4 regions of the Aeromonas allosaccharophila genome follow, and region 2 is predicted to be linked to each of the others. Evidence: predicted binding sites of a transcription regulator. Region 2 holds the regulator's gene; each other region holds the start of a gene.
What was found. The regulator LexA, encoded in region 2, represses DNA repair genes until DNA is damaged. The targets are predictions, from matches to a motif close to ANCTGTNTNNNNANACAGNT.

Region 1: a site for LexA is predicted at 2,756-2,775, ahead of dinB (DNA polymerase IV). Genes of this name have one in related genera too.
Region 3: a site for LexA is predicted at 6,465-6,484, ahead of I6G90_RS06190 (DUF4250 domain-containing protein). Genes of this name have one in related genera too.
Region 4: a site for LexA is predicted at 6,082-6,101, ahead of ruvA (Holliday junction branch migration protein RuvA). Genes of this name have one in related genera too.

Annotation. Positions count from the first base shown of each region.
Region 1 covers NZ_CP065745.1:2,512,132-2,519,977, forward strand. Annotated here, with positions in the region: gene I6G90_RS11260 (methyl-accepting chemotaxis protein) at 1-1,631, opposite strand, end outside; gene dinB (DNA polymerase IV) at 1,698-2,753, opposite strand; gene I6G90_RS11270 (hypothetical protein) at 2,885-3,091, shown strand; gene I6G90_RS11275 (DJ-1 family glyoxalase III) at 3,203-3,763, opposite strand; gene I6G90_RS11280 (ketopantoate reductase family protein) at 3,800-4,753, opposite strand; gene I6G90_RS11285 (YajQ family cyclic di-GMP-binding protein) at 4,954-5,436, shown strand; gene I6G90_RS11290 (nucleoside-specific channel-forming Tsx family protein) at 5,544-6,386, opposite strand; gene I6G90_RS11295 (AmpG family muropeptide MFS transporter) at 6,543-7,846, opposite strand, start outside.
Region 2 covers NZ_CP065745.1:3,623,212-3,631,057, reverse strand. Annotated here, with positions in the region: gene I6G90_RS16600 (response regulator) at 1-149, shown strand, start outside; gene I6G90_RS16595 (ATP-binding protein) at 131-1,501, shown strand; gene trmL (tRNA (uridine(34)/cytosine(34)/5-carboxymethylaminomethyluridine(34)-2'-O)-methyltransferase TrmL) at 1,576-2,040, shown strand; gene I6G90_RS16585 (MATE family efflux transporter) at 2,054-3,343, opposite strand; gene I6G90_RS16580 (SCO family protein) at 3,418-4,044, opposite strand; gene I6G90_RS16575 (hypothetical protein) at 4,253-4,468, opposite strand; gene lexA (transcriptional repressor LexA) at 4,952-5,575, opposite strand; gene plsB (glycerol-3-phosphate 1-O-acyltransferase PlsB) at 5,780-7,846, shown strand, end outside.
Region 3 covers NZ_CP065745.1:1,402,192-1,410,037, forward strand. Annotated here, with positions in the region: gene I6G90_RS06170 (hybrid sensor histidine kinase/response regulator) at 1-999, opposite strand, end outside; gene trxC (thioredoxin TrxC) at 1,188-1,622, shown strand; gene I6G90_RS06180 (SLC13 family permease) at 1,784-3,166, shown strand; gene I6G90_RS06185 (glycogen/starch/alpha-glucan phosphorylase) at 3,233-5,707, opposite strand; gene I6G90_RS06190 (DUF4250 domain-containing protein) at 6,083-6,280, opposite strand; gene I6G90_RS06195 (cell division inhibitor) at 6,510-6,995, shown strand; gene I6G90_RS06200 (YcgN family cysteine cluster protein) at 7,282-7,716, shown strand.
Region 4 covers NZ_CP065745.1:2,809,998-2,817,843, forward strand. Annotated here, with positions in the region: gene ybgC (tol-pal system-associated acyl-CoA thioesterase) at 1-220, opposite strand, end outside; gene I6G90_RS12740 (cyd operon YbgE family protein) at 326-637, opposite strand; gene cydX (cytochrome bd-I oxidase subunit CydX) at 624-740, opposite strand; gene cydB (cytochrome d ubiquinol oxidase subunit II) at 755-1,891, opposite strand; gene I6G90_RS12755 (cytochrome ubiquinol oxidase subunit I) at 1,903-3,459, opposite strand; gene ruvB (Holliday junction branch migration DNA helicase RuvB) at 4,394-5,404, opposite strand; gene ruvA (Holliday junction branch migration protein RuvA) at 5,413-6,027, opposite strand; gene I6G90_RS12770 (methyl-accepting chemotaxis protein) at 6,288-7,846, shown strand, end outside.

The DNA of each region.
Region 1 (7,846 bases), 1.1 Mb from region 2:
TTGATGTTGTCGCTGTTGGCGGAGAGTCGCTCCACCACCGGCTGGGCATCGTTGATGATGGTCATCAGCTTGCGCATCGCCTCCTGGGTGTCGGCAACGACATATTTGCCCTCTTGCGCCGCGGCATCAGTGGTGTTGGCAGCCGCCACCGCCGAGCCGGCATTACCGGAGACCTGCAACGCCGTGGCGCTCAGCTCCTCAAATGCCGTCGCCACCAGATCGATCTCCTGATACTGGGCCTGCATGCCACTGCTGGTGCGCTCGGCCACTTGCGCGGCTCGCTCGGCACTGTTGCGCGTACCCGAGACGGTATCAATCACCTGACTGATGGTGGATTGCAACTTGTTGAGGAAGCTGTTGAACCACTTGGCCAGCTCGCCGATCTCGTCTTGCCGCTGGATCTCGATACGCTGGGTCAAATCCCCCTCACCACTGGCGATATCCTTGAGACGGGCAACTACGGCGCGGATGGGTGCCACAATCTGGCGCGCCATCAACCAGATAAAACTCAGGGCCACCAGCGAGATCAGCACCCCGATCGACAGTTGCGAGACCACGCTGCGATTGGCCTCACTGGCCAGATCATCCTGCAGTTGCTGGGCCGAGGCCAGCACTACGGCCCGTGGTAATTCAATATAGATGCCCCATTTACGATCGGTACCACGCATGGAGACCGGCACAAAGCTCTGCAACAGGGCTCCATCGCGGCTCCAGCGCGTCTGTTCCTGACCCTGATTGAGCCAGCCTTTCAGCTCGCTGGCCAGCCCCTGATACTTCTGGTCCAGCTCCCGCCCCAAGGTCACATCAAACTCATCGGCACCCGCCACGCGCCCCTCATGACTGACCAGCAATATTCTGCCTTTGCCGTCATAGAGCTCCTTGTCCATGGTAGAGACCAGATCCTGCAAGGTCGTCAGGGAGATATCAACGCCAGCTACCCCCAGTAATGTTCCCTGCTCCAGCAAAGGTACTGAGACTGAGGTAATCAAGACTTTCTTGTCGCCGACATCGTCCAGATAGGGTTCCAGCAGGCAGAGTGCCCGGGTGCGAATGCTGCAGCGATACCACTCGTTTTCAACACCACCGGCAGCGGTCGGACTGTCGTCAGCAAGCACATCTTCGTTCTGCACCTCGGGCACCAGCTTGCCGTTGTCATACGCCCAATAACTGGAGAAGCGCCCTTTGTCGTTGGCGCCGAGTGCGGTCGAGCCCTCATAGTTACTGTCTTCCCCATCCAGCTGGTCAGGCTCGAACACCGTATAGACGCCGAGCAGATTGGTCGATGAGGCGGCGGCATCGTGCAGTTGCTGATTGATGGCGCTGCGCAGCGCCTCTGACTGGACAAAGTTCTCGGCCCCATTCTTGCGCTGGAACAGTACGCTCTCGGCCAGCAAGCTGGCGCGGAAATAGGCCTCATCGAGATAGCTGGTCACCTTGGCCGCCTGCTCCGAGCCCATCGCCTTCATCCAGTTCTCGGCTGACTGCTGCGCCTCGTGCATGGTGGCTTGCCGCACCTGCTGTTGCATCTTGTTCGCGTTGTAAATCGAAGAGGCAACCAGAGCGGCGGCTGTCACCAACAGACAGCAACCGGCGATCAGGGTAATCCGACCCTGGACAGAAAGAGCGCTCATGCCAATATTCCTACGTCATACAGATATGGATAGATTATCGACTTTATAAACAAAAACTTAACTCTCTCACAGCAAATCCAGCGAGAGTTGATTAACTTCACCCTCTTTTGGCAAGCCCACCACCAAGCCCAGCAGGCGAACCGAGCGCCCTTGCGCCCGCTGTAGCCCCTCTTTGAGCAGGGGAACGAACAGGGCTGGCTGATAGCCACCCTGACTGCGATAGACGGTGGTCTGGTGGAAGTCTGCAAACTTGAGTTTAATCCCCTGCCCCATCACCTGCTCGGCAGGGCACGCCAGCTGAAATCGCCGCTCCAGCTCCGGCAACAGTTGCTGCAATACCGTCAGGCAAGCGGCTTCGTCACAAACATCGCTCGCCAAGGTGGTCTCCACCCCGATGGTTTTGCGGATCCGGTGCGCCTGCACCGGCTGTTCATCCAGCCCCCAGATCCGGGTCGTCAGCATCTCCCCCAGCTTGCCAAAACGGCTGCACAGCTCTTGTGCCGACAAGGCCCGCGCATCCTCACAGGTGTAGAGCCCCTGAGCCTCCAGCCGCTCGGCGGTCTTGCGCCCCACTCCGGGCAGTTTGCCGAGGGGCAACTGGCAGACAAATTCGGCCACTTCGTCGGGACGAATGACAAACAGACCATCAGGCTTGCGCTGCTCCGAGGCGAGCTTGGCGAGAAACTTATTGGGCGCCACACCCGCCGAGGCGGTCAATCCCAGTTCGGTGACGATGGCTTGCCGGATCTCTTGCGCCATCAGGGTGGCACTGCCACCACAACAGCGACTGTGGGTCACGTCGAGATAGGCCTCATCCAGCGACAGTGGTTCAACCTGATCGGTATAGCGCAGGAAAATGGCCCTGAGCTGACGGGAGATATCCTTGTACACCGCCATCCGTCCCGGGATCAGTACCAACGGCGGGCAGAGCTTTTTCGCCAGTGCACTCGGCATGGCGGAGCGCACCCCGAACCGGCGCGCCACGTAGTTGCAGGTCGAGATGACGCCGCGCCGCTCTGAGGCCCCACCGATGGCGAGCGGCACCTCCCGCAGCGCCGGGTTGTCCCGCATCTCCACCGCGGCAAAAAAGCAGTCCATGTCGATATGGATGATCTTGCGCATACCACTGTATAAATAAACAGACATGGCATCATCTTACCCCAAGGATAAGCGCAGCTCTATCTCTCTCGTTGCGGCTAAAATGGTAGACTCCAAGGAGACCTTTACCACCACAATGACAAGGAGCGTTCGGGATGAAATATCTTTGGCTGGGACTCGGGTTGCTGCCGCTGACCGGCATCGGCAAGAACAACCCGACGGCAGAGTGCCGCTGGCTGTACGACCGGATTGAGATACTGGAACAGGCCATCAAGAAAGGGGACACGCTCGGCACGGAGCAGGAGTTGTCACGCTGGAAAACTGAGTACAACAAAAAACAGTGCTCACAGTACGACTACTGAGCCGGGCAATATGGCGTGACTGATAACGGCAAATAACAAACGGGCCCCGATCAAGATGATCGGTGCCCGTTTTTCAACCCATGGCCAGCTGGATTCAGCAGCAGAGTGCGCTCAAGGCAGCACCATAGGGCCAGCGACGGCGGCCGCCACCTCATCCCCTTGCAGCACCCGAACCAGTTCGAGCGCAAACTCGATGGCACTGCCCGGCCCCTGACTGGTGATAAGGCGATGAGCCTCATCCCTGACTACCCGCTCATGTGACAGCTGCGATGTCGGTAGTCGGGACTGAAAGCCGGGATGACAGGTGACGATGGCACCCTCCAGCAGGCCATGATGTTGCAACACCACCACGGGGGCGGCGCAGATAGCAGCGCGCCAGCGACCAAGCGCGGCCTGCTCTTTGAGCAGATCGATGGCCAGCGGGGTATCACGGATCACTTCGCTGCCGGGCAGACCGCCGGGCACCACGATGGCTTCAAAGTCCCGACGGGTCAGCTCGTCGATATGACAATCGGCCACCAGCTGTACCCCGCGTGACGCTTTCACCTGCCGGGACCCGGCGGGGCAGCAAGAAGCCAGCACCACCTCGATGCTGGCACGCACCAGGGTATCGACAATGGCGACCGTCTCTATCTCTTCCGACCCGGGGGCCACCAGCACCAGTACACTCACGTTCGCCTCCTTGCTGCTTGCTCGGCCATGTAAAGGTCAGGCGGCCTGACTCTTCTCTTTGATCGCCTGATAGAGGCCCTGATTGACCGGTACGGCGATGCCATGCCGGGCAGCCTTGGCCAGCAGGAAGCCGGTGATGGCCTCAATCTCGGTCTCTCGTCCCAGCTCCATATCCTGATACATGGAGGAGTAATTGTCAGCGGTCAGTTCCACCACCGTCATCACCCGGCGCTGCAACTCTTCTGCCGTGGTAGTAATGCCTTCGGCGCACATCACATCCGCCACTTCCACGCAGATCTGCTGCAGGGCGTCGGCAAAACGGGGGCCAGCCAGCTCGCCATTTTTCAGCTTGTAGAGGGCAGTCAGGGGATTGATGGCACAATTGATGGCCAGCTTTTGCCACTGACGTACCAATACCTGCTCATCCCAACCAGCCTGACCCAGCGCCAGCGCCAGCTCATCCGCGAGCGCGGCGTGGGCCTTTGCGGCTTCATTGATCGGGCCGAGCCAGGTTTCGCCCTTGCCAGTATGACGGAAAACGAAATGGCCGCCCTGCATGGCGCCATGGCTGGTAACGCCGGCAATCACCGGGTTGTGCGGGAACATCTCGACCACCTGCTCGGCAATGCCCATCCCGTTGTGCAGCAGCACGATCGGCACGCCAGCATCCAGTTTGCTTACCAGCGGTGCCAGTGCGGCAACCACCTGACTGGCCTTGGTCATCACCAGCAGTCGCTTGATTTTGCCAGGTTTGCTGACAAATCCACGCTCGATATTGAGCAGTTGTACCTGCCCCTCCAGCGAGGTGAAATCGAACCCCGGATGGAGCGTGGACTTATGGTGTTCGCGCAACAAGACTCGGGTGGATTGACCGCTCTGGGTCAGCAGGGAGGCAAAAACGCCGCCGAGGGCGCCACAACCCAACAGTGACCACTGCGGGATCGCGGGTGGCATAACGGGCTGTCGGGAATTTTTTAATCCGCTTGGCATGGTGTGACTCTGTCAGGGTAAGGGTTGCAATCCTCTCAACCTGTTACCGGAGATAAGTGAAGAACTCGCTGGTGGACGCTAACGGGTCCACCCATCCTGTGCGCAGGGGATTCTAGCAGAGCAGCCCTATCAAAATCAGCAAATTTGCCCGTTTTCTGGTAGATTTGCCCCCCGATAACGCAACATGAGGAGCTCCGGCTATGCCGTCATTCGATATTGTCTCTGAAGTCAAAATGAACGAGGTGTTGAACGCAGTCGACAACGCCAATCGTGAACTGGCCACCCGTTTCGATTTTCGTGGGGTAGAAGCCAGCTTCGAGTTGAACAAGGAAGAGGTAAAACTGGAAGCCGATGCCGATTTCCAGCTCAAGCAGATGGTCGAAATCCTGCGCGCTGCTCTGCTCAAGCGCAACATCGAAAACAGCTCCATGGAGGTGGGTGACTCCGTTCACTCCGGCAAGCGCTTCCACCTGACCGTCAAGTTCAAGCAGGGGATCGAGAAAGAGATCGCCAAGAAGCTGGTCAAGCTGATCAAGGACTCCAAGATCAAGGTGCAGGTCGCTATCCAGGGTGATGAAGTGCGTGTCACCGGCAAGAAGCGTGACGATCTGCAAGAGACCATGGCACTGGTCCGTGGCGCCGAACTGGGTCAACCGATGCAGTTCCAGAACTTCCGCGACTAATTTATCCACTCAGCCGTGGCGCACTTGATGACTCGCGCCACGCTATCTAAATCGCGGCCATAAAAAAACCGGAGCAGATGCTCCGGTTTTTTGTACCCCAAGTTTGATTAGAACTTGTAGGTAACAGAGAAGTAGTGGCCGAAACCGGTAGTACTCAGACCACCAAAAGCACCATTGTTGATACCGTAGATTTCATTGAAGTACTTCAGACCGTAGCCAACAGCGTAACGATCGGAGTGCCAGTAGATACCGTGGAAGGTACCCAGACCATTGGCACTCTGGTTGCTGTCGCCGTGAGTATCTTTATCAAACAGATAATCCAGGTAGCCCTGATAGGAAACAAAGCTGCCGTTGGAGAAGGTATAGAAAGGTTTGAACCAGTTCATGGAGAACTGATAACCGTTCCAGTCACCTTCTTCTGCAGTGAAACCACTTTCGGTTGCATGACGAGCATACAGGTTCATGGCAACTTTACCGAACCAAGGTACCTGAACATCAGTACCCAGACCGATCATGTTCTCCATCATATTGCCATCTTTACCGTGACCGGTTTCAACGTTGTTCAACGTGGCAATATAGAGTTCTTGTACCGGGCCGAAGGAGAGATCCTTACCAGTCAGGGCATCCAAGGAGAGACGCGGAGCAAATTTCATGAAGATATTGCTGCCGTTATGCTTATCACTGTGGCTGCTTTGGAAGATATCGAACACATCGACATAGCCATACAGATCAAACATACCGGAACGACCACCAAATTCCATTTCCAGGTAGGTATCGTTGTAGCCATCCTTCGCGCTCATAGGACGCTGGTCGATGGTATGCATTACGTTGAACTGCATCCATTTGAAATCGTTCTTATGGATATCACCGCTGTAATCAGCAGCAAAGGCCGGAGTAGCGGCTGCAGCCAGCAGACCGGCAGCGATCAGAGTCTTGGTAAATTTGGCCATTTTATTGGTCTCTTGTGCGTTAGTTGAGGTTTTCCGTAGCCTGCCCACAAGGAGCGAGAGGAATTCTAATCAAATAAAATCAGGGGAGAAACAACTTCTCGGGAACTTTATCCGGAAGTGTGAATCTAATCACCCCCGATTCTACGCAAACGCTTGCTATTTGTCAGCCACTGAGAGCAACTCACTCCCCTTTCTGGCTACCAGCACGATCAACAACAACACAGGCAAGCCCAATAAACTGGTTCCGACAAAGAAGGCGCTGTAGCCAATCTGCTCCACGACCTGCCCGGAAAAACCGGCCAGTAACTTGGGCAACAGCAACATCACCGAGCTGAACAGCGCGTACTGAGTGGCCGAAAATGCCACATTGGTCAGGCTGGAGAGATAGGTCACGAAGGCCGCAGTGGCGATACCGGCACTGAGGTTATCCAGCGAGATGATCAGAGTCAGCAGCTCCAGGTTGTGACCGACCTGATGGAGCAGGGCAAACAGCAAGTTGGTGCTGGCGGTGAGCAGCGCCCCCAAAAATAGAATGCGCAGCGTGCCAAAGCGCATCACCAGCACGCCCCCAAATGCAGCGCCGACCAGCGTCATAATGACGCCAAACACCTTGGTAATTGTGGCAACCTCGGTCTTGCTGAACTGCATATCCACATAGAAGCTGTTAGACATCACCCCCATCACCACATCGGCGACCCGATAGCAGGCGATCAACGCCAAGATCAGCAGCGCCGAGCCGCCATAGCGGCGGAAGAAGTCGGCAAACGGACACCAGACCGCCTCATAGCCCCAGGCCCCCGCACTCGCCAGCAGCGCAGGCCACCCTTTATCCAGCAGCAACGCCTTGCGCTCGGCCTGTTGCTTGCCCTGCCCGGCCAGATCGATATCCGGTTCGTGGCAAAACAGGGTGGTGATGACCCCGAGTGACATCAAGCCCGCCATCACCAGATAGGTGACCTGCCAGCCACGATAGTCGTAGCCGCTGTTGCTGCCAAACCAGGCCGCCAACGCCAGCGCACCGGCACCCGCCATGATCATCGCCAGCCGGTAGCCGGTCATGTAGGAGGCCGCCATCGCCGCCTGCAGCCGCTCGGGGGCGGATTCGATGCGATAGGCATCGATAACGATATCCTGTGTGGCCGAGGCAAAGGCCACCAGCAGGGCAAACAGCGCCAGGTGGGCCAGCTCGGTCTTGGGATCGCAGAACGCCATGCCGACCAGCGCGGCAGCGATCAGCAACTGGGAGAACAACATCCAGCTGCGACGACGCCCCAGCAGCGTGGAGAGCAACGGCAGCGGCATGCGATCCACCAGCGGCGACCACAACCATTTAAAGCCATAGGCGAGCGCCACCCAGCTCATGTAGCCGATATCGGTCAGGCTGACATCTGCCTCGCGCAACCAGAATGAGAGGGTACCGAACACCAGTAGCAGCGGCAGACCCGATGAAAAACCCATGG
Region 2 (7,846 bases):
AGGTGCTGGGCAAGAAGCTGGAACCCTTCGATCGGGCCATCGACATGCACCTGAGCAACCTGCGCAAGAAGCTGCCGGATCGCACCGATGGCCAGCCCCGCTTCAAAACCGTACGGGGGCGCGGTTACCTGTGGCTAGAGCAAGAATAGAGCGCATCAGCTCCCTCAACGGGATCTCGACCCACATCTTCCTCTGGTTCTGGCTCATGTTGCTGGTGATCCTGGCCGCCGTGATCAGCCTGCCGACCCTGGATCCCCGTAACCAGATCCCGCTACCGACCCACGAGGTGGCGCGGATGCAGAATAATGTTCAGGCCCTGCTCAATGCCGCCGATCCGGATCAGGATTTCGATCTGGCCAAAGCGATGGACAATATCGCCATGCTGCCGGTGGATAACGTCTATCTGCGCGATGAGCGGGGACAGATCCAGTCCACCACCCATCCACGCAAGTTCGTGGTGCGCTTCATGGTGGATGCCGACGATCCGGCCAACCCCATGCTGGGCAACGAGGATCGCAAGGCGATCGCCGGCCCCTTCCTGATGGAGCACCACGGCCATCGCTATCACGTCTATTTCGGCCTCAATGCCGAGAACCCCTACCTGTTCCTGTTCATTCAGGTGCTGGATCACCCGATCCGCATTCTGGGCATCTCGATGCTGGTCAGCACCCCGCTCTGCCTGCTGCTCGCCTGGCGGCTGACCCGCCCCATCCTGCAATTGCAGAAGTCGGTCTCCCAACTGGCGGCCGGCAATCTGGAGGTGCAGATCCCCAATCTGGGACGGGGCGACGAGATCGGCCAGCTGGCGGATAACGTCAGCCGCATGGTGGAGACGCTCAAGAGCATGATCCAGAAGCAGAAACAGCTGCTCTCTGACATCTCCCACGAGCTGCGCAGCCCCCTCACCCGGATGCAGCTGGCGCAGGCGCTGATCCGCCGCAAACAGGGTGACAGCGCCGAGCTGGCGCGGATCGAATCGGAGATCGGGCGGCTGGACAAGCTGATCGGCGATCTGCTGGATCTGTCGCGGGTGCAGCAGCATGTGGAGGCGCCGGTGATGCACCCGCTAGCCGACCTGCTGGAGCCCATCCTCGAAGATGCCATGTTCGAAGCAAACCAGAGCAGCAAGCAGCTCAGACTGCCGCCGCTACCCGCCGAATCGATCCAGATGTGGCCCGAGCTGCTGGCCAGGGCGGTGGAGAACCCCCTGCGCAACGCCCTCAAATATGCCCGCGAGTTCATCAAGGTGGACTGGTATCGGGAGGGGCAGGAGTGGGTGATGACCATTCGGGATGACGGCCCCGGAGTGCCTGACGAGCAGCAGGCGCTGCTGTTCCAGCCCTTCTTCCGGGTCGATGATGCCCGCAACGCCAAGACCGGCGGTACCGGGCTGGGGCTGGCCATCGCCTCGGAGGCGATCCAGCGCCACGGCGGCACCATTGCGGCCAGCAACAATCACCCGACCGGGCTGACCATCACCATCCGCTTGCCCATCGCCTGATCCTTTTCATCCGGACGGGCGCTGGGTATGCTGGCGCCCCTTCTTGGCTTTACATCTCTTTGCAGGAACTCGTCATGCTCGATATCGTCCTCTACCAGCCGGAAATTCCGCCCAACACCGGCAATATCATCCGGCTTTGCGCCAATACCGGTTACCGGCTCCATCTGATTGAGCCGCTGGGATTTGAGTGGGATGACAAGCGGGTAAAGCGGGCAGGACTCGACTATCACGAGTTTGCCGAGGTGAAGCGCTGGCCGAGCTATGAGGCGTTTCTGGCAGCCGTGGCGCCCAAGCGGGTGTTCGCCTGCACCACCAAGGGCCGCACCGCGCACTCGGCAGCACAATATGCCCTTGGCGACGCCCTGCTGTTTGGCCCGGAGAGTCGCGGCCTGCCCATCGAGATCATCGAGAGCCTGCCGTTCGAGCAGCGGCTGCGCATTCCGATGGTGCCCCAGAGCCGCAGCATGAACCTCTCCAACGCGGTATCGGTGTTCGTCTACGAGAGCTGGCGCCAGCTCGGCTACGACGGCGCCATGTAAGCGTCATCGCGGCTCAGTGGCGGGCGTCGAGCAGATGCCCGCTGCGCTCCAGCCGCCAGCAAGTAACCCCCAGCGACAGACCGCGCCCCACCATCAGCGCCGCCATCGCCGCCCATAACGCGGCCACGCCCCACGACTGACAGAGCCACCAGATCGGGAAGAAGCCGCCAAACGCGGCCAGCAACATGCTGTTGCGCATCTCCCGCGCCCGGGTCGCCCCGATGAACACCCCGTCCAGCAGGAAACACCAGACCGCCAGCAACGGCATGGCGATCAACCAGGGAAGCTGACGATTTGCCTCCGCCACCACTGCCGGAATGTCGGTGATCTGCCCCACCAGCCAGCTGCCCAGCAGGGCAAACCCAAAGGTAAATGCGGTCGCAATCAGGGCGGCCCAGCCCAGATTGAGCACGATGGCCTCCCGCAGTTTTTGCCGATCCCGCAAACCGATGGCTCGCCCTACCATGGCCTCCACCGCGTAGGCAAAGCCATCGAGCCCGTAGGAGATGAGCATCAGGAAGTTGAGCAGCACCGCATTGGCGGCCACTGCCACATCCCCCAGCCGCGCCCCTTGCAGGGTCATAAAGGCGAAACAGAGCTGCAAGCAGAGGGAGCGCAGGAAAATATCGCGGTTGAGGCCGAGCAGCCGCACCATGGGGGCAAGTTGCCGCCAGCGCTGCCAGCCATCCTGCCACACCGTTGGTGCCAGTTGCCGCAGCTGACGGCGCACCAGCCAGATGCCAGCGGCCAGCGCGCAGTAGTCAGCCATGACCGAGGCCGCCGCCACACCCCGCACCTGCCAGCCAAGCCCCAGCACAAACAGCGCATCAAGCGCCATGTTGACCAGATTGGTGAGGATCAGCATCACCATGGGGCTGCGGGCATCCTGCATGCCCAACAGCCACCCCATGATCACCAGATTGCAGAGCGCCGCCGGGACGCTCCAGATCCGCAGCGCCACGTATTGGCCCGCATAGAGCTGCACCTCGGCCGAGCCGCCACTCAGGGCGATCAATCGTGGCAACAGGGGGAAGAGCAACAACAGCAGCGCCAGGCCGAGGGCAATTGCCAGCCCCAGTGCCCGCAGCAGGGTATCGAGCTGGGCGCGACCATCGGCGGCGCCGTGCGCCTGCGCCGTCAGCCCGGTGGTCGACATCCGCAAAAAGCCGAGTAACCAGAAGATGAGGTTGATCAGGGTTGCACCAACCGAGACGCCCCCCAGAAACCAGGCCTGACCGAGATGACCGATCACCCAGGTGTCCACCAGCCCCAGCAAGGGGGTGGTGATATTGGAGAAAACCATGGGCAGGGCAAGAGCAAAAACAGCGCGGTGGCGAGAGGGATCTCGCCACCAGGGGGCAACAGATGGGGTCACGCTCAGTGGCCTGTCAGCTTCAGAATGCGGGAGAAATCAGAGAGCATGGTGGCCATCTGCACTCGTGGCACCTGACCCGGCGCCACCTGCGGGCGGAACACCGCCTGCAGCTTGCCCGTGGGGTTAATGAGCACGATGGAGGCTGAGTGATCGATTAGGTAATCCTTCTCCCCCTGATTGGCGATGGAGTAGATCAGCCCCAGATTGCGCACGAACGGGAACAGCTTGTCGTGGGGGGCGGTGGCCGCCTTGAACTCGGGATTGAAGAAGGCGGTGTAGGTCTTGAGGCGGGGAATGTCGTCACGCTGGGGATCCGCCGAGATAAACACCACCTGGCTGTCGGGCGCCATCTTCTTCAGCTGATCATAAACGGATCGCATATCTGCCAGGGTGGTGGGGCAGATATCGGGGCAGAAGGTGTAACCGACGAACAGGAAGGTCCAATGCCCCTTCAGGTTGGCAGGGGTGAACGGCTTGTTGTCCGCATCGGTAAAGGCAAAATCGTTGATGTCCCGCCCCGCCGGATAGTAGTCGGCCTGCTGTGGCTGCTCTGGCTGCGTGGCGCAGAACGCAAGGATCAGACAGGCTGTCAGCAGCAGAAAGAGCAGGGGATAGCGGAGCTTCATCATAACAAGAGACCCTTTCAGTTCGAGGCAGATGGCCAGCAGTGACCGGACAAGAGGGGTCATTGTACCCCAGCGAGCCACCAAGGGGGGTCAACCTTGTGCAACACCCTGTCAGGAGTCGACCATTTGGCACAATTGATCGCCAGTTGCGGCCATAAAAAAACCGGCACTTCGGGTACCGGTTATGGGTGTATTTGTTTGCCTCTTCTGCTCAGGGGCGAGCGTTGCGCCCCTGCTGCAACATCTTGCCGATGGCCCGCACGCCGATGGGAATGACGGGGGCCAGCCAGCCCTCTTCCCCCTGGCGATCGCCGTGACCTCGCTTGAACAGCAACACCAGACGCACCACCTTCTCTTTCGGGCATCCCAGCCAGAGCGTCCAGTGCGACCCACGATGGTGCAACCAGAGACCGTAAAACCAGGTCATCCGGCTACCTTTGACAAAACGGGTAATAGACGATTCCGCTGGCGCAGCCGCAGCCTCTGAATCCCATGGCGATCTTGATGCCATACCAGTCCTCCTTGACCGACAGGTCATGTTGCTTCGTCGGCCTGAACTGGCGTCAGGCCCGTCACGACTCTCTGCAACCACTACGAGTGGTCCCCTTTGCCCGACCAGGCTCGGGATCTCCCCACTCCCCCTTCATATCCCGTGAAGGTGTACTGCCCGATTCTCGTTATTGCCGCCCCTCCCGTCACGGCGCATTGCGGTTGCCAGAGGGAGGCGCCAAGCCCTGTCTCGGCGACAGGGCACTGATCTGAGCATATATCTGAAATGGATGATTGGTAACCGATCGCACGGGACAAAATGCTGCCGCCGATGATCTGTTTGATATGACAGGGAAAGTGCGCCAGAAACAGCACGGCCTCCCGAAGGAGGCCGTGTGGCAAACGCAGGTGGCGGGGATGATTACATCCAGTCGGCGTTGCGGATCACCCCGACCGCCAGTCCCTCGATGGTGAGCTGCTGGCAGGAGAGATCCACCTCGATAGGGGCGAGCTCTTCGTTTTCCGGCAGCAGCCATACCTGACTGCCCTTGCGCTGGAAGCGCTTGACGGTGACATCCTCATCGAGACGGGCGACCACCACCTGACCGTTGCGCACCTCCTGGGTCTTGTGCACCGCCAGCAGGTCACCATCCAGAATGCCGATGTTCTTCATGCTCATCCCCTGCACCCGCAGCAGAAAATCAGCGCGCGGATGAAACAGGGCGGGATCCACCTGGTAGTGGCTCTCGATATGCTCCTGCGCCAGGATGGGTTCACCGGCGGCCACCTTGCCGATGAGCGGCAGGCCACTCTCTTCCAGCACCTCTTCCTCTTCGAGCAACAGGCGAATGCCGCGGGACGTGCCCGGCATGATCTCGATGACCCCTTTTTTGGCCAGGGCCTTCAGATGTTCTTCGGCCGCATTGGCCGACTTGAAACCAAGCTTCTGGGCAATCTCGGCACGAGTCGGCGGCATGCCGGTCTCGCTCATGTTCACCTTGATCAGCTCCAGCACTTCGGCCTGGCGGGGGGTAAGGGGTTTCATAGCATTGGCACCTGTCTTTTTATACAGCACACTGGCAGTATATACAGTGCAGTGGCCAAGGCAAGGCGCAGCTGACATTTGTCGCAACCAATCCCTCATTTACTGCTGTTTTGATCCTGCGCAGCCGACTCATCGTACCTCTCGGCGACAAGGGGCTGCCGATTTGCTATGCTCACGCCGCATTTTTTTGGAGAGCAGACGCACATGTCCCTAGGACAGAAGATTTCCAGAGCCATCTTGCAATGGCCGGTCAGCGGCTTGGTCAATCACAAGAGCCTGCCGGAAAATCCCATCACAGAACTCAATCTGGATCCGGCCAGACCCATCGTCTATGCCCTGAAAACCAGTTCGATCACCGACCTGATGACCCTGCAGCAGTGCTGCGAGGATCTCGGTCTGCCCGGCCCCTTCACGCCGCTGGAACTTAACGGCCAGCTGCTGCCGCGCTATGTCTGTCTGGATCGTCCGCCTCCCCTGTTTGGCAAACGCAGCAAGCCGCTGCCCTTCCTGCAGGAGTTCCACCAGCTGCTGGATCTGCACAAGCAGGATTCCGAGCTGGATATCCAGGTGGTGCCCGTGACCCTGTTCTGGGGCCGCGCTCCGGGTCGGGAAGGGGAAGAAGCCTCCGGCCTCAACATCATCAGCAGTCTGGCGCCGAACCGGCTGAAGAAGGCGCTTATCGTGATCCTCAAGGGTCGCGAGAATCTGGTGCGCTTCTCGCCGCCGCTCTCCCTGCGTCATATGGCCGACAAGCACGGCACCGACGAGGCCATCGCCCACAAGCTGGCGCGAGTTGCCCGTACCCACTTCAGCCGTCAGCAGCTGGCCGCCACCGGCCCGAAACTGCCGAACCGCAACCTGCTGTTCAAACAGCTGCTCGACTCCGCGGTGATCCAGCAGGCGATTGAAGAAGAAGCCCAGCGCGAGGGCATCAGCCTCGAGAAGGCGCAAAAGCGCGCCCATGGCTACATGGACGAGATCGCCTCCAACTTCTCCTACCGGCTGATCCGCCTTGGCGAGAGCTTCCTCGGCTGGCTGTGGAACAAGCTCTACCGCGGTTTGTCGGTCAATGGCGCCGAGAAGGTACGCCAGCTGGCGCAGGAAGGGCACGAGATCGTCTACGTCCCCTGCCATCGCAGCCACATGGACTACCTGCTGCTCTCCTACGTCATCTACCACCAGGGGATGGTGCCGCCCCATATCGCGGCAGGCATCAACCTCAACTTCTGGCCAGCTGGCCCGATCTTCCGCCACGGTGGCGCCTTCTTCATTCGCCGTACCTTCAAGGGCAACCCGCTCTACAGCACGGTGTTCCGTGAATACCTCAACCTGCTGTTTGCCAAGGGTTACTCGGTGGAGTTCTTCACCGAAGGCGGCCGCTCCCGTACCGGCCGTCTGCTGCCACCCAAGACCGGCATGCTGGCGATGACTCTGCAGGCGATGATGCGCGGACTGGATCGTCCGGTCACTCTGGTGCCCGTCTATCTGGGCTACGAGCACGTGATGGAGGTGAACACCTACCACAACGAGCTCAAGGGCAGCCGCAAGGAAAAAGAGAGCTTCCTGCAGGTGCTCGGCATCCTGCGCAAGCTGCGCAACTACGGCCGTGGCTTCGTCAACTTCGGCGAGCCGCTGACCCTCAACAGCTACCTGAGCGAACATATTCCGGACTGGAAGAAGCACATCGGGGAAGAGGAGCGTCCGGAGTGGATGGCGGGCACCGTCAACGATCTGGCCGAACTGCTGATGACCCGCATCAACGATGCGGCCGCCGTCAATGGCCTGACCCTGAGCGCGCTGGCACTGCTGGCCGCCGAGCGCCACGCACTGACCCGCGACGAGTTGCAGGCCCAGCTCAACACCTATCTGGATCTGCTCAAGGCGGTGCCTTACAGCCCGCAGAGCACCATTCCGGATGAGGATGCCAAAACCCTGCTGGATCAGGCGATGGAGCTCAACAAGTTCGAGGTGAGCGAGGACAAGCTGGGGCAGATCATCAGTCTGGACCGCTATCAGGCGATCCTGCTGACCTACTACCGCAACAACATCCTCCACCTGTTCGCCATGCCCTCGCTGGTGGCGGCCTTGATCGAACGGTGCGAGGGGATCTCCCGCAGCGAGATCATGGCCCGCTGCATCGACATCTATCCGCTGCTCAAGACCGAGCTGTTCCTGCGTTATGAAGAGGAGGAGCTGCCGGCGCTGGTCGACAGCCTGCTCGATGCCCTGCAAACCCAGCAACTGATCGAGACCCGCGATGACGGCTACTGG
Region 3 (7,846 bases), 2.2 Mb from region 2:
GTTGATCAGCAGCAACAAGGTATCGGATGAGGATTTGATCTTGCCCAGATAATCCCGTTGTTGCTGATCCAGTTCGGTCTGCAGCGCCAGCGAGCTAAAGCCGATGATGGCGTTCATGGGGGTGCGGATCTCGTGGCTCATGTTGGCCAGAAAATCGCTCTTGGCCTGTGCCAGCAAGCCGGTCTGGCGCGACAATTCGCTCAGCTTCTGATTGCGACGCCACAGGGTGAAGGCCACCAGCGCGAAGCAGATCAAGGCCCCGCACAGCGCCATCAAATAGAAGCGGTTCATCAGCGAGGAGGCTCGCTCCAGCTTGTCGATTTTCCAGCGCACCAGACTCTCGATCACATGCATGTCGATCAGCTGGTAACGCAAGGCGTGATAGGCGACCACCTGTTGGCTCATGTCCTTGCTCAGGCGGATCAGGGTAGCGATTTCCGGCAGGTGGCCGTAACGGGATACCATCTGTTGCTGCAACCGGGCCAGCGTAGTCTGCTCACGTTTGTCCCAACTGCGCTGCAGATAGTTGCTCAGCTGCGCCAGCTCCTCTACATCGCGGTGCAGCGCACTGTCTGACGGGCTTATCTCGCCCACCTTTTTAATCTGGGCCTGCAGGGGCGCATTGATATACTCGATGGCCATCTCCATGGCATGGAGGCTGGCCAGCGCCATCAGATAGGTCTCCATATCCTCAAGCAGCGCCTGAGACAACTCGTCTTGCGCCAGCTCGGGATCGCTGCGTACCTTGCGCACAAAACCGTCAAGGGTGATGGACAACTGGTTCAGGCGCTGCTGGACATTGCTGTCATTGGCCTGCTCCCGCCCAAGCAGATAGACGGTATCGGCGTTGATCCGGTTCAGCACTACCTCGGCCGCTTCGTTCAGGTCGTGGGCCTGTTGCTGCTGACCGAGCGACTGCCAGCAGTAGCCCGAAAAGGCGAGCAGCAAGGCAACGATCAGCCCTGGCACAGCACGGTTTTTCCGTGATCCTTTTTTCATCCCGTCTCGACTCTCATCTGGTGGTCGCTGAATTATCCGGTTGGGCAATGAACCTTGGGGGGAATTATCCACTCCTGCCGGTCACTGTGTTACCGTTATTGCTCTGATACTTCGCTGTTGTTTCGCTATTGCGTCATTCTGGCCCCTCATCATATCTCCGGCCAGCGCAGATCGAGAAGGAACCAATTATGTCATTTGTCACTACTTATTGTAGCCACTGCTTTACCAGGAACCGCCTGCCCATTACCCATATCGATACATCCGCCAAGTGCGGGCACTGCAAGGCCCCCCTGTTTAGCCAGACCCCTTGCCTCGGGAAGGCGGATAACTTCGATACCCTGATCAACTCCGATATCCCGGTCGTGGTCGATTTCTGGGCCAGCTGGTGCGGCCCCTGCCAGCAGTTTGCCCCGGTATTTCATGATGTTGCCCATGAGCTCGAACCAAGAATGCGCTTTGTCAAAGTCGATACCGAGCAGCAGAGCGCCATTGCCGCCCGTTACGCCATTCGCAGCATCCCCACCTTGATGGTCTTCAAACAGGGCAAACTGGTGAACCAGATAAATGGCTCCTTGCCCAAGAGCATGTTCAAGCAGTGGCTGGAGCAGTTCATGGATGTTTGATTTATATTTCAGACATGTTTTATTTATGTGTTCATTTCCTCATTTTTATCAATGCTTGTGTGAGTCGAGGCTGATTTTCAACATGTGAGCCTGTTTCAAACAAGTGAATGGATGTAATCTCGGCAACACAAAAACAACCATAAATTAACCGAGAGAACATTATGCACACATCGGCTGTACCCTCTGCTCCATCTCGCTGGCTGGACATCAAATCAGGGATCGTCATCCTGGATGTCCTGCTACTTTGTGCCATGCTCGCCTGGCTCCCGTTTGATCCCATGGTCAACAAGGGGCTGGGCATTCTGGTCTTTATCGCCATTCTCTGGCTGACCGAAGCGCTGCACGTCACCATCACTGCCCTGCTGGTTCCCCTGCTGGCCACCGTGCTCGGGGTGTTTGACATGAGCAAATCCCTCACCGACTTCGCCAACCCGATCCTGTTCCTCTTTTTCGGCGGTTTCGCCCTCGCGGCCGCCCTCTCCAAGCAGGGACTGGATACCCTGATGGCAGGCAAGGTGATGCACCTGGCCAATGGCCATCTGGGTTGGGGCATCATCCTGCTCTTTACCATCACAGCCGCCATGTCAATGTGGATCAGCAACACCGCCACTACCGCCATGATGCTGCCACTGGCGATCGGTATGCTGGCTCGCCTCGATAGCAAAAAAGATCGCACTACCTTCGTGTTCGTTCTGCTGGGGATCGCCTATAGCGCCAGCATCGGCGGCATCGGTACCCTAGTGGGCAGCCCACCCAACGCCATCGCTGCCGCCCAGATGGGGATCGGCTTCACCGACTGGATGAAGTTCGGTATTCCGGTGGTGCTGATCTTGATGCCCTGCGGCATTGCCCTGCTCTATCTGGTGACCCGGCCACAGCTCAACCACCGCGTCGAGATCCAGGATGTCACCATCAACTGGACCCGCGAACGTAAAGTGACGCTAGCAATCTTCCTGACCACCGTTGTGCTGTGGATCGGCTCACAGCCTATCTCCAACGCCTTTGGCGGCATCCCGCAACTCGACACTCTGATTGCCATGGGCGCCATTGTGGCCATCGTGGTCAGCCGCGTTGCCAGTTGGGATGATGTCAACCAGAACACCGACTGGGGCGTGTTGATGCTGTTTGGCGGCGGTCTGACCCTGAGCGCCATTCTCAAGGCCACCGGTACCAGCGCCTTCCTGGCCAGCCATCTGTCGGCCGTGCTCTCCCACGCCAATATCTTCGTGATCCTGTTGATGCTGGCAGCGTTCGTGGTGTTTTTGACCGAGCTGGTCTCCAATACCGCCACTGCAGCCCTGCTGATCCCGCTGTTCGCCGGTGTGGCAGAGGCGCTGGGTGTCTCCCCCATCGTGATGGCGGTGTTGATCGCTATCGGTGCCTCCTGCGCCTTTATGCTGCCGGTCGCCACCCCACCCAATGCCATCGTCTTTGCCAGCGGCCACATCCGCCAGAAGGAGATGATGAAAGCCGGTATGGCCCTCAACGTGGTCTTCACCGTGTTGCTCGCCCTGCTGGCCTACTTCGTTGGCGATATCCTCTGATCCACCTCCCCCCGATAAACAAAAACCCCCGCATGTTTGCGGGGGTTTTTTCATTTCTGCATCTGATTAGCCGATGTTGCAGGGCTTCAGCGCCCAGATCCGATCCACATAGTCCTGAATAGAGCGGTCGGAGTTGAACTTGCCCATGGTGGCCGAGTTGATGATGGCCTTCTTCGCCCACAGCGCCGGATCCCGATACCAGGTATCAATCAGCTTGTGTGCATCCGAGTAGGACTGGAAGTCCGCCAAAGTCAGGTAAGGATCCCCCCCTTCCAGCAAGGAGCGCTTGATAGAGGCCAGCTCACCCGGACGACCCGGCGTGAAGTAGTCAGTATCAAACCAGTCCAGCACGGCTTTGAGCTCGGAGTTGGCATAGTAGAAGTCGTACGGGTTGTAACCGCGCGCCTTCAGCGACTTCACTTCGTCCACGTTCAGACCGAAGATGGCACAATTCTCGGCACCCGCCTCTTCAGCGATCTCGATGTTGGCGCCGTCCAGCGTGCCGATGGTGATCGCACCGTTGAGCGCCATCTTCATGTTGCCGGTACCTGAGGCTTCGTAGCCAGCAGTGGAGATCTGCTCGGAGACATCTGCCGCCGGGATCAGCTTCTCGGCCAGGCTCACGCGGTAGTTCGGCATGAACACCACTTTCAACTTGCCCTGGATACGGGCGTCGTTATTGACCCGATCCGCCAGCTTGTTGATGGCATAGATGATGTCTTTGGCCAGCTTGTAACCAGGCGCCGCTTTGGAGCCGAAGATGAACACGCGCGGGTGCATGTCATAGTCCGGGTTGGCCAGCAGACGACGATAGAGCGCCATGATGTGAATGAGGTTCAGCTGCTGACGCTTGTACTCGTGCAGACGCTTGATCTGAACGTCAAAGATCGCCTCGGCACTGACATCGATACCGGTTTCGTCCTTGATGACCTTGACCAGCTTCTCTTTGTTGTGACGCTTGATGGTCATGAACTGCTGCTGGAACGCCTTGTCGTCGGCAAACTTGGTGACGGCGCGCAGCTTGTCGAGCTGCAACGGCCACTCCTTGCCCACCACTTCGTTATAGAGCTCGGCCAACTCGGGGTTGCAGGCCAGCAGCCAGCGACGCGGAGTCACCCCGTTGGTCACGTTGCACATTTTTTCCGGCCACAGCTCGGCATACTCGGGGAAGAGATCTTCTTTCACCAGCTTGGAGTGGATTTCGGCCACACCATTCACTTTGGACGAACCGATCACGCACAGGTTGCCCATGCGCACCTTGCGCACATCTCCCTCTTCGATGATGGAGAGCTTGGCCTTGATGGCGTCGTTACCCGGCCACTTGGGCTCGACCAGCTCGCTCAGGAAACGGGCGTTGATCTCGTAAATCACTTCCAGATGGCGAGGCAACACCTTCTCGAACAGACTGACCGACCACTTCTCCAGCGCTTCCGGCAGCAGGGTGTGGTTGGTGTAGGAGAATACGTGATAGCAGATGGCCCAGGCGGCATCCCAGTTCAGATCTTCCTCGTCCACCAGCACCCGCATCAATTCGGGGATGGCGACAGTCGGGTGAGTATCGTTGAGCTGAATGGCAATTTGCGCGGCAAAGTTGCTGAAATCGGCACCATGGACCCGCTTGTAGCGGCGCATGATGTCCTTGATGGAGCAAGCACAGAAGAAGTACTGCTGGATCAGGCGCAGTTCTTTACCTGCATCGGTCTCATCGTTCGGATAGAGCACCTTGGAGATGGTCTCGGCCTGGGCTTTTTCAGCCTGGGAGTCGATGTAACCACCGGCGTTGAACACGTCCCAATCGAAAAACTCGGAGGCACGGGATTCCCACAGACGCAGGATGTTGACGGTGTGGCCACCAAAACCGACCACCGGAATATCCCAAGGCACCCCTTTGATCTTGCGACCGGCGTGCCATACCTTCTTCAGGCCGCCATTATCACCAAACACGGTCTCGACGTAGCCGTAGAGCGGCACTTCTTGCACCGACTCGGGACGGCAGATCTCCCAGGGGTTGCCATATTCACGCCAGGAGTCCGGGCGCTCGATCTGGCGGCCATCCTGGATCTCCTGACGGAACAGACCGTGTTCGTAGTGGATACCGTAACCAACCGCCGGATAGTTCAGGGTGGCCAGCGAGTCGATAAAGCAGGCAGCCAGACGACCCAGGCCGCCGTTGCCGAGTGCCATGTCGGGCTCTTGTTCGCACAGATCGGTCAGTTCCAGACCGAGTTCACCCAGCGCCTCTTCGCAAGTCTTGTAGAGGGAGAGGTTGTGCAGGTTGTTGGAGGTCAATCGTCCCATCAGGAATTCAGCAGAGAGATAGTGAATCGCACGAGTATCTTTCTTGAAATGAGTCTGCTGAGTGCGGGTCAGGCGCTCGTACACCTGTTCATTGACGGCCGCCGCAGTGGCTTTCCACCACGCTTCGGGAGAGGCTTTCTGTTCGCTTGTTCCCAAGGTAGAACGCAGGTGACGCACGATACTCGCCTTGAGCTGATCTTTATCCAGTTGGAGATCCTGGTCTGTCTTCTTCTTGGTAGCCATAAACCATATTCCTTCGTTACAAATAAAATTGTTATCCCGCTTGCGGGACCGGCGCTGTTGTTATCTCAAAATATGTACCGGCGTGAGAATACTAACTAAAGCGGCAGAATTAAAAGTTAACGCAAGTCACACTTTAACCGATAAAAACAGCCTGAAAAGCTTGAAAACCCTTTCCTTTAACTGATTGCGAAAAAACAAAAATTTCCTTTATTATCAGCAACTTAATGAACACATAAAAATATTATGGCATGAATAGGTTTTCAGAGATTGCCAAGCCTTGAAAATCCCTGAAAATAGGCAACAAGACGGCGCATTGAAACCGGTTTCAATGCGCCTGAAAAATTACCGTATAAATATGAAGCAATCATTGCACCCTCAGCGATGTGCCTTGAACTGATTGCTCAATGGATCGTAATGGTACCCAATCTGATCCAGACGCCCTGCCAACTGCTCTTCACTCATATCGTAATAGGCCAGCAACTCCTCCAGCCCGTCACACTCAAGCCTTAGCTTCTCATTGATGATGCCCAACAAGATGTTGGCATCCAGACGCTGCAAGGTACTGATATCCATGGCGGCACCTCCTTTAAATGACCTGTATAACCATGGGCGGTTACACAAGGTTTGTCCATAGAACGAAAAACACCCAGCCGGTTTTATATTAAATAACGTTTAAAAACATGATGTTATTAATAGCACATGCCAACACCATCACATTTTTCAGCAAAAACACCTTGTCTCTGCCTCAGGATAGAACTACTGTATGCACATACAGCTTGGATATTCATACAGGAAACCGTATATGAACCAGCCCCTGCACTCACTGCCCTTTGCGATGAATCGAGCCATGAGCAACCCCTGGCCAACCAGAACCGCCTGCAAGGCAGAGTCGGCTCATTATGGTGTGACTATCCAAGCTGAGGATCAGTTTCTCAGCGAGCTGAGCAAGTTAGGTGACTCTCATACCGGCTGGATCTTGTTGATCGCCCCGCCGGGACGCCCCACAGCAAGCCACATGGAAGAGCGAGGCATCGATCCCAACAGAGTACTGGTGGTACACAGCCCCAAAATCAAGAACTGGCAGCAAACCCTGGAACGCAGCCTGGGCAATGGTCACTGCGCCGCTGTGTTTACCTGGCTACCCGAGCAAATCGAGCTGGATCACGTCAAGCTACAGCGACTGGGGCAGCAATCTGGCGTACTCACCCGCTTCTTTGGCACTCAGCGCGCCAACCCCAACACACCTCTGCTGGCCTATGCAGAGCAGGATATCTATCTCAACCATTAAGACGAACGCTGACAAGGCAAATGTACAGCTCGTCGTGATCGCATCCCGTGCAACCCATGTGACAACGTTGCTGTGTTTTTTCTGAGGAAAAAACATGTCACGAGCATGATGACAGCACCAGGAAGCAATCCGGCACTGCCTGCTCTATACAGAACTAGTGAAACATGTGGAGCAGAAGGTAGCCTGATGACAACGATCTCTGCCCTCAGGCAACCCTCTTCTTGAAATAGTGGGTAACAAGGGGTATAACCACGCGTTTTATCAGGTGTATTAAGTGAGCGGTATGATGCAAGCCCCCTTTTGGCAGACCAAGAGTCTGCAGCAGATGACTGAGTCCGAATGGGAATCCCTCTGCGATGGTTGTGGCAAATGCTGCCTCAACAAGCTGATCGATGAAGATACCGACGAGCTGGTGTTCACCAATGTCGCCTGCAACCTGCTCAATACCAAAACCTGTCAGTGCTCTGATTATCTCAATCGCTTCAAAAAAGAGCCTGATTGTCTCCAGATCACCCATGACAAGATCGCCGAATATGACTGGCTCCCCTCAACCTGCGCCTACCGCCTGCTGGCTGAAGGTGACGCCCTGCCAGAGTGGCATCCTCTGCTGACCGGCAGTCGCTCCGCCATGCATCAGGCGGGTCAATCCGTACGTGGCAAGGTCATTCACGAGGAGCAGGCCGGTGAGTGGATCGATCACATCATCACCTGGGCAAGTTGATACGCTGACCCCGCCATGTTCATAGTGACAAGAGCTGCACATTGTGTGGCCCTTGTTGTTTCTGCAAGCACGTTGTAGTGGCATAGGCCGAGCAGCGCAATCCACTTACGGTATGGCTTCTGTTCTTTCA
Region 4 (7,846 bases), 810 kb from region 2:
GTTCATTAAAACGGGCCGCCGAGCGGAAATCGATCTCAGTTCGGCTCACCACGAAGGCATATCCCTCCTGCAGCCAGACGTCCTGTTCGACCCCTTTGGCACGAAGAAACTCGGTGCGAGCGCGTTCCATAAACTTGAGATAATTGGCGTTGTAGACGATGCCCCCGGCGTCGGTGTCCTCGTAGTAGACACGCACCGGAAACTCAAAGACTTCCCCCATAACAATCTGTGATCCATTCGACAGTCAGATGGGGGGCTATCATAGCGCAGGGCTGAATAGGAAAGAAGCAGGGGGAGACAGGGAAATCCTGCCTCCCCCCGTTTTTTATGAAAGGAAATATGAATGTGTCAGCCAGAGGCCATACAACAAACTGGGCCAGGCGAGCCAGGGGTTGAACAGCACACGTCCGGGCAGGCTTTTCAGATGAAAGCCAAGCCCGTTAAGCACGCCACAACAGACGGCCCACATCAGCCAGGGAGCAAGCCAGAGACCATGCTCGCTGGTGTTGGCCGCGATCAGATTGGGGGCCTGTAAAATAGCGACGGCCAACAAGGCCGCCGCGAGTAACATCAACCCCTGCCACGGCTGGCGCTCCAGTGGAGCGGCCAGCCTGGCGAGTCGATCACTTGTTTTCATCGATCTGACGATCCATGTTCTCGGTGTGTTCCAGCCACAGCGCATTGATGATGCCAAATGCACAGGCCAGCAACAGCCCCAGGATCCAGGTGAAATACCACATTGTCAGCGCACCTCTTAATAGAGAGATTGTTGGTTATCTTCGATGTGCTTGTTGGTTACCCGGCCAAACATCTTGATGTAAGTCCAGAGGGTGTAACCCAGCACAATCGGTACGAAGATCGCTGCAGCCACAGTCATCACCTGCAAGGTGTTGAAAGAGGCGGTAGCATCCCACATGGTCAGGCTCAGTGACGGCTCAAGGCTTGAGGGCATCACGAACGGGAACATGGAGAAACCGGCGGTGAGGATGACCCCGGCAATCGCCAGCGAGGAGCTGGTAAACGCCAGCCAGCCGATGTTCATGCGGGCAAACAGCGCAGTCAGCAGGCTCATGGCCAGACCCAGTACAGGAGCGGCCACCATCCACGGATAGAGGGTGTAGTTGTTCATCCAGGCACCAGCCTGCAGGACAACTTCCTTGTTCATCGGGTTGGATACCGCGTCGGTCGCGGCAGCCTTGACGATGACATACCCTTCCATACCGCTTACCCACCAACCCGCGGCAGCAAACAGCACCAGGGTCAGCAGTGAGCAGATCATGGCGGCAGTGCGGGAACGTGCCAGCACTTCACCATCGGTCTTCATCATCAACCAGGTTGCTCCCTGGGTGAGCAGCATGAACAGGCTCACCAGACCAGCCAGGATACCGAACGGGTTAAGCAAGCCAAAGAAGTTGCCGTGATAGGTCAACATCATGAACTGGTTAAACTCGAACGGAACACCTTGCAGCAGGTTGCCAAAGGCCACACCAAAGACGATGGGCGGCACGGCGCTACCGGCGAACAAGGCCCAATCCCAGTTGCTGCGCCATTTGGCATCAGCACGCAGCGAGCGGTACTTGAAACCGACCGGACGCAGGAACAGTGCCATCAGCGTCAGGATCATGGCGATGTAGAAGCCGGAGAAGGTCGCGGCATACACCATCGGCCAGGCAGCGAACAAGGCGCCGCCGGCAGTCACCAGCCAAACCTGGTTTCCTTCCCAGTGCGGCCCCATGGTGTTGAGCATCACGCGGCGCTCGACATCTTTCTTGCCGACGAACGGGAGCAGTGCGCCTACCCCCATGTCGAAGCCGTCAGTGATGGCAAAACCGATCAGCAGTACGCCGACCAGAGCCCACCAGATGACACGCAGAGTTTCGTAATCAAACATGGTCGCTCTCCTTATGCCTTGAGCTGTTCAAAGTGATACTTGCCAGTCTTCAGGCTGCTGGGGCCAAGACGGGCATACTTGAACATCAGGTACATCTCGATAACCAGAAGTACGGTATAGAACAGGCAGATACCGATCAGAGAGAACCAGATTTCAGCTGCAGGCAAGTTGGATGCAGACAGGGAAGTCGGCAACACCTCTGCAATGGTCCACGGTTGGCGACCATATTCAGCAACAAACCAGCCGGCTTCGATCGCGATCCACGGCAGCGGGATACCCCATAGCAGACCCTTGAGCAGCCACTTGCGCTGGCCGATCTGGTGACGGGCACTGTCATAGAAGGCCATACCAATCAGCACCAGCATCAGCATGCCGACGGCAACCATGATGCGGAAGGCGAAGAACAGCGGCAGCACCTGCGGGATGGAGTCATCCACCGCGGCCTTGATCTGATCGTCAGTGGCATCGGTCACGTTGCTGGTATAGCGCTTGAGCAGCAGACCGTAGCCCAGATCCTGCTTCACTTCGTCGAAGCGAGCGCGGGTCTCGTCAGACTTGTCACCGGATTGCAGCTTGGTCAGCAGATCGTAAGCGGTCATCCCGTTACGGACACGCAGTTCGTGCTCGCTCTTCAGATCCTTCAGACCGGTGACCTGACCGTCCAGAGAACGGGTCGCGATAATGCCCAGCGCATAGGGGATCTTGATGGCGTAGTCGGTGCGCATCTCTTCCTGATTCGGAATACCGAACAGGGTAAATGCGGCCGGAGCAGGTTCAGTTTCCCACTCGGCTTCGATAGCGGCCAGCTTCACCTTCTGCACTTCACCGGTCTCGTAACCGGATTCGTCACCGAGGATCAGCACGGACACGATGGAAGCCATACCGAACGCGGCGGCAATGGCGAAGGAGCGACGGGCAAACGCCACATCACGATTCTTCAGCAGGTAGTAGGAGGAGATACCCAGCACAAACATGGCGCCACAGGTATAGCCAGCCGCCACAGTGTGGACGAACTTGACCTGGGCAACCGGGTTGAGCACCACGTCAGCGAAGCTCATCATCTCCATTCGCATGGATTCGAAGTTGAACTCGGCACCGACCGGGTTCTGCATCCAGCCGTTGGCGACCAGGATCCAGAGGGCGGAGAGGTTGGTACCCAGCGCCATCAACCAGGTGGCAACCAGATGCTGCTGCTTGCTCAGACGATCCCAACCAAAGAAGAACATACCGACGAAGGTGGACTCCAGGAAGAAGGCCATCAGCCCCTCGATGGCCAGCGGGGCCCCGAAGATATCGCCGACATAATGGGAGTAATACGCCCAGTTCGTCCCGAACTGGAACTCCATGGCCAGGCCTGTGGTGACCCCCAAGGCAAAGTTGATACCAAACAACTTACCCCAGAATTTGGTCATGTCCCGGTAGATGGTGTTGTTGGTCATCACATAGACGGATTCCATGATCGCCAGGAGAAAAGCCATTCCCAGCGTCAGGGGTACAAACAAAAAGTGATAAAGGGCCGTCGCAGCGAACTGGAACCGCGATAGGTCTACCACATGCTCAGCAATCATGATGTTTCCTCACCGATTATTGGCACGGCTATTTTAAGTTTTAAGCACAAAGCTTCCGTTGGAGGTTATCGAATGAGCCTCGTTGAGACATGTCACAACAAAACGCGTTCAGTAACCACTGGCATTAACAACAAGGCAATACGAGAACACGAATAAAGCTAATGTTTAACAATTATAAAACAATCAGCCTGAATTTATTCTCGCCCATGATGACCGGGTTTTTATATCACCTTTATTTGATTGAAATCAATGTAAAAGGACCCGCCATACATGGCTTTAAAAGGCATTTTTAATCTATTTCACGATTATTGACGCGAGCCGGATCACAAAACATGACAAAACGTAAAACATTGATTTAAATCAATTTAAGAATTTAACATCCCGCCACCCCGTTTAATTTGAAAAGCGTGGATGACGCGCCTTTTCCCATGTTATCCGGGTCAGGCGATCTGATTCGAAAACTCAATTTAAAACTGCAAAGAATGCATACTCATGCGAACCAACTTCATCAATCAATACATTAGATAAACTAATTTGAAAAGTGCAATTTTTCTTGTTTGCCCGGGTCGATTCTAACTCCTACAATGCGCCTCGCAGTGAGGGCATACCCTTGGATACAGGCCGGTTAATCCGGGTTCACGGTACGTATTCGACGATCAATTTGAACCTGTCTATTGGAATCGAAGATGAAAAAGTTTGTTGCTAAAACCATCCGTTACTACAAGCTTTCCTTTGTTCAGCTCTATCAAATGAACCGACTCTGAGAGCTCGCGACGGCTCAACTGTTTATTTTCCGGTCTGTGTCCAGACGCACTCACTGTCTGTGAACATCCATCCTGAATTGTCTTTGCCCACCGCATCCGCCGTGGGCTTTTTTTTGCCCGGATAATAAAAAACCGCCTTTGACGGCGGTTTCATATTCAAACGACTGTTTTTACTTCTCATCTGGTCGCTGAAGACCGAAATGAGCGTAGGCTCGTGTGGTCGCAATCCGTCCTCTGGGTGTACGTTGCAGATACCCCTGCTGGATCAGATAAGGCTCCAGCACATCTTCGATAGTATCTTTCTCTTCCCCGATCGCGGCGGCCAGATTATCGAGACCCACCGGGCCCCCCATAAACTTGTCTATCACAGCCAACAATAACTTGCGGTCCATGAAGTCAAAACCTTCGTTATCGACATCCAGCATGTCCATGGCGCGAGCCGCAATGGGGCCATCGATGCGGCCATCGGATTTCACCTGGGCAAAATCGCGCACCCGCCTTAACAAACGATTAGCAATCCGCGGCGTGCCGCGAGAGCGACGTGCGACCTCAATGGCACCATCTTCCGTCATCTCGAGCCCCAGACAGCGGGCACTGCGGGAGACGATATCGGTCAGGTCCTTGACGTTGTAGAACTCCAGCCGCTGGACGATGCCGAAGCGATCCCGCAGCGGGCTGGTGAGTGAACCGGCCCGAGTGGTGGCGCCAATCAGGGTGAAAGGAGGCAGATCCAGCTTGATGGAGCGGGCCGCAGGCCCCTCCCCGATCATGATGTCGAGCTGGTAATCCTCCATCGCCGGATAGAGCACCTCCTCCACCACCGGACTGAGGCGGTGGATCTCGTCGATGAACAGCACATCATTCGGTTCGAGATTGGTGAGCAGCGCCGCCAGATCCCCCGCTTTCTCCAGCACCGGGCCGGAGGTGGTCTTGATATTGACCCCCATCTCGTTGGCGACGATGTTGGCGAGGGTGGTCTTGCCCAGACCCGGCGGGCCAAAGATCAGCAGGTGATCGAGCGCCTCGCCCCGCTGGCGCGCCGCTTCGATAAAGATCTCCATCTGCTCGCAGACGGTATCCTGACCGGTGTAGTCAGCCAGCTTCTTGGGGCGGATAGCCCGATCGATAATCTCATCCTCGCGCGCGGCGCTTGATGAGATAAGACGGTCTGCTTCAATCATCAACTACCTCACACCAGGCTACGCAGGGATTCACGGATGATCTCTTCCACCGACATTCCCTCTTTGGCGATCTTGCTGACAATCTGGCTCGCCTGCTGCGGCTTGTAACCAAGGGCAACCAGCGCACTGGCCGCCTCTTCGGTCACATCCGGCGCACGTAATTCGGGCTCACTGGCTGGCAAGGTGACCATGGCCGGAGAGAAGAGATCGTGGCTGACCCAGCCCTTGAGCCGGTCTTTCATCTCCACCACCAGCCGCTCGGCGGTCTTCTTGCCGACACCCGGTAGCTTGACCAGGGAGCTGATCTCTTCGCGTTCGACACTCAGCACGAACTGGGTAGCGGTCATGCCGGAGAGAATGGCCAGCGCCAGCTTGGGGCCGACTCCGTTGGTCTTGATCAGCTCGCGGAACAGCGCCCGCTCCTGCTTGTGGTTGAAACCATAGAGCAGCTGGGCATCTTCGCGCACCACGAAGTGAGTATGGATGGCCGCCTCCTTGCCGATCTCCGGCAAATCATAGAAGCAGCTCATCGGCATCTGCACCTCGTAGCCGACCCCGCCCACTTCCAGCAAGACCTCGGGGGGCTGCTTTTCAATGACAATGCCTCTCAAGCGACCAATCACGGCTCTCTCCTCACCAATACAACTATTCGTAAATTGGCTCATAGCATAAAGAATAACTGGATAAGTATCCAGCATAGGGCCGTGACAGGAGCGTTGTCAGAGAGGCTTTTTATTCAATTAGCCACCATGCTTGATCGGGTGCAGTCAGTGCACGGGATGTTTCAACACCGCAGCGGACCCTGACCGGGGGATAAACCACTACACTAAACCCGTTCGGAACCGAACATGGTGCCAATGTCGATACCAAGGAAGGCCATCACATGAAAATTGTTACCACCGCCAATCTGGGTCTTGCCATCTTGCTCGGCTGCACGCTGGGCATGGGGATCGTGGGCTGGTATGGCAGCCAGCGGCTTGCCGACCTGCTCTCCTATGTGCTGGGAGCCGCCTGGCAGACCGCCGATGGCGCCATGGAGGGGTCGATAGAGCTGGGCAATCAGCAGCTCTATATCCAGAAGATGCAAAACGGCGCGCCGCTCAATCGGGCCGAACTCGATGCTGCCAAGGCTGCAACCGATGATGCGCTGGCCCGGGTCAGCCAGGGCCAGCTGATCGATAGCGCGGCCCTTGCCTCCATGGATCAGCAGAAACAGGGCTATCAACAGCAGCAAGAGAAGCTGCTGGCGCTTTATCAGGCCTATACCGAGGCGGATCAGGCGCTGCATCAGAACGCCGACCTGATGGCCCGTCTCTCGACCCAGCTGGAGGTGATCGGCGATGGCGCGGTAGAGGCGCTGACCCAATCCCCCGACCAGACCATCAGCTGGAACAGCGGCCTCTCTACTCGCTGGGAAGCGGCCGACGGGGGTATGGAGTCCAACATCGGCTTTTTGCGCCAGCTCTATGCGCTGGAGAAGATGCGCAGACAGGGGGTCACGGCGGCGATCAAGGCCGAGCTGAAAGAGGCGACCGATTTCTACCACGAAGCGATCGACAGCATGCTCGGTACCGGGCTGTTTGATATCGAGGGAACCGGCGAATTTGCTGGCAAGACACTGTCGGCAGAGTATCGCGCCCTGCTGACCCGACATCAGCAATTGATGGGGCAGTGGATCGAGGCGCTCGGCAGCTATCAGGCCCAGCAGACTCTCTATGAGGCCAGTGCCGACCAGCTGAAACAACAACTGGTTGCCATCGAAGCGAGCGGTGATGCCACCGTCGAGGATCAGGTCACCCAACTCAACGGCATCATCAGCCAGACCCGCGCCCTGCTGCTCGGTGGCCTGTTGCTGAGCCTGATCATGGTCACCCTCTGCGGCTTCTGGCTGACCCGCAAGCTGGTGACGCCGCTGCTGCAAGTGGACAAACGGATGCAGGATATCGCCGCCGGCGAGGGGGATCTCAACGCACGCATCAACCTGCAACGGGATGACGAGATCGGTTCGCTGGCCAACAGCGTGGATCGCTTCATCGAAAAATTGCAGAAGATGATCAGCTCCACCATGGACAACAATCAGCACATCAGCGAACACGTCCACACCTCGGTCAACCGGGTGGAAGCGATCAGCCAGAGCAGCCGCCAGACCGCCGAACACGCCCAGGCACTGCACCACGACAGCGAACAGATGGTGCAGGTAGCGACCACCATCTCCGACAACTGCAGCATGGCGGCGCAGAATGCCAACGAGGTGCGCCAGCTGACCACCGAGAGCAGCCAGTACGTCGCCTCGGCCAGCGCGGGCATGCAGCGGGTGGTGCAGGAGGTGGGCGAGTGCGCCGTCGCCATCAACTCCCTCAAGGAGCAGGCGAGCCAGATTGGCCAGATCATCTCCACCATCAGCGGCATCTCGGAGCAGACCAACCTGCTGGCCCTCAATGC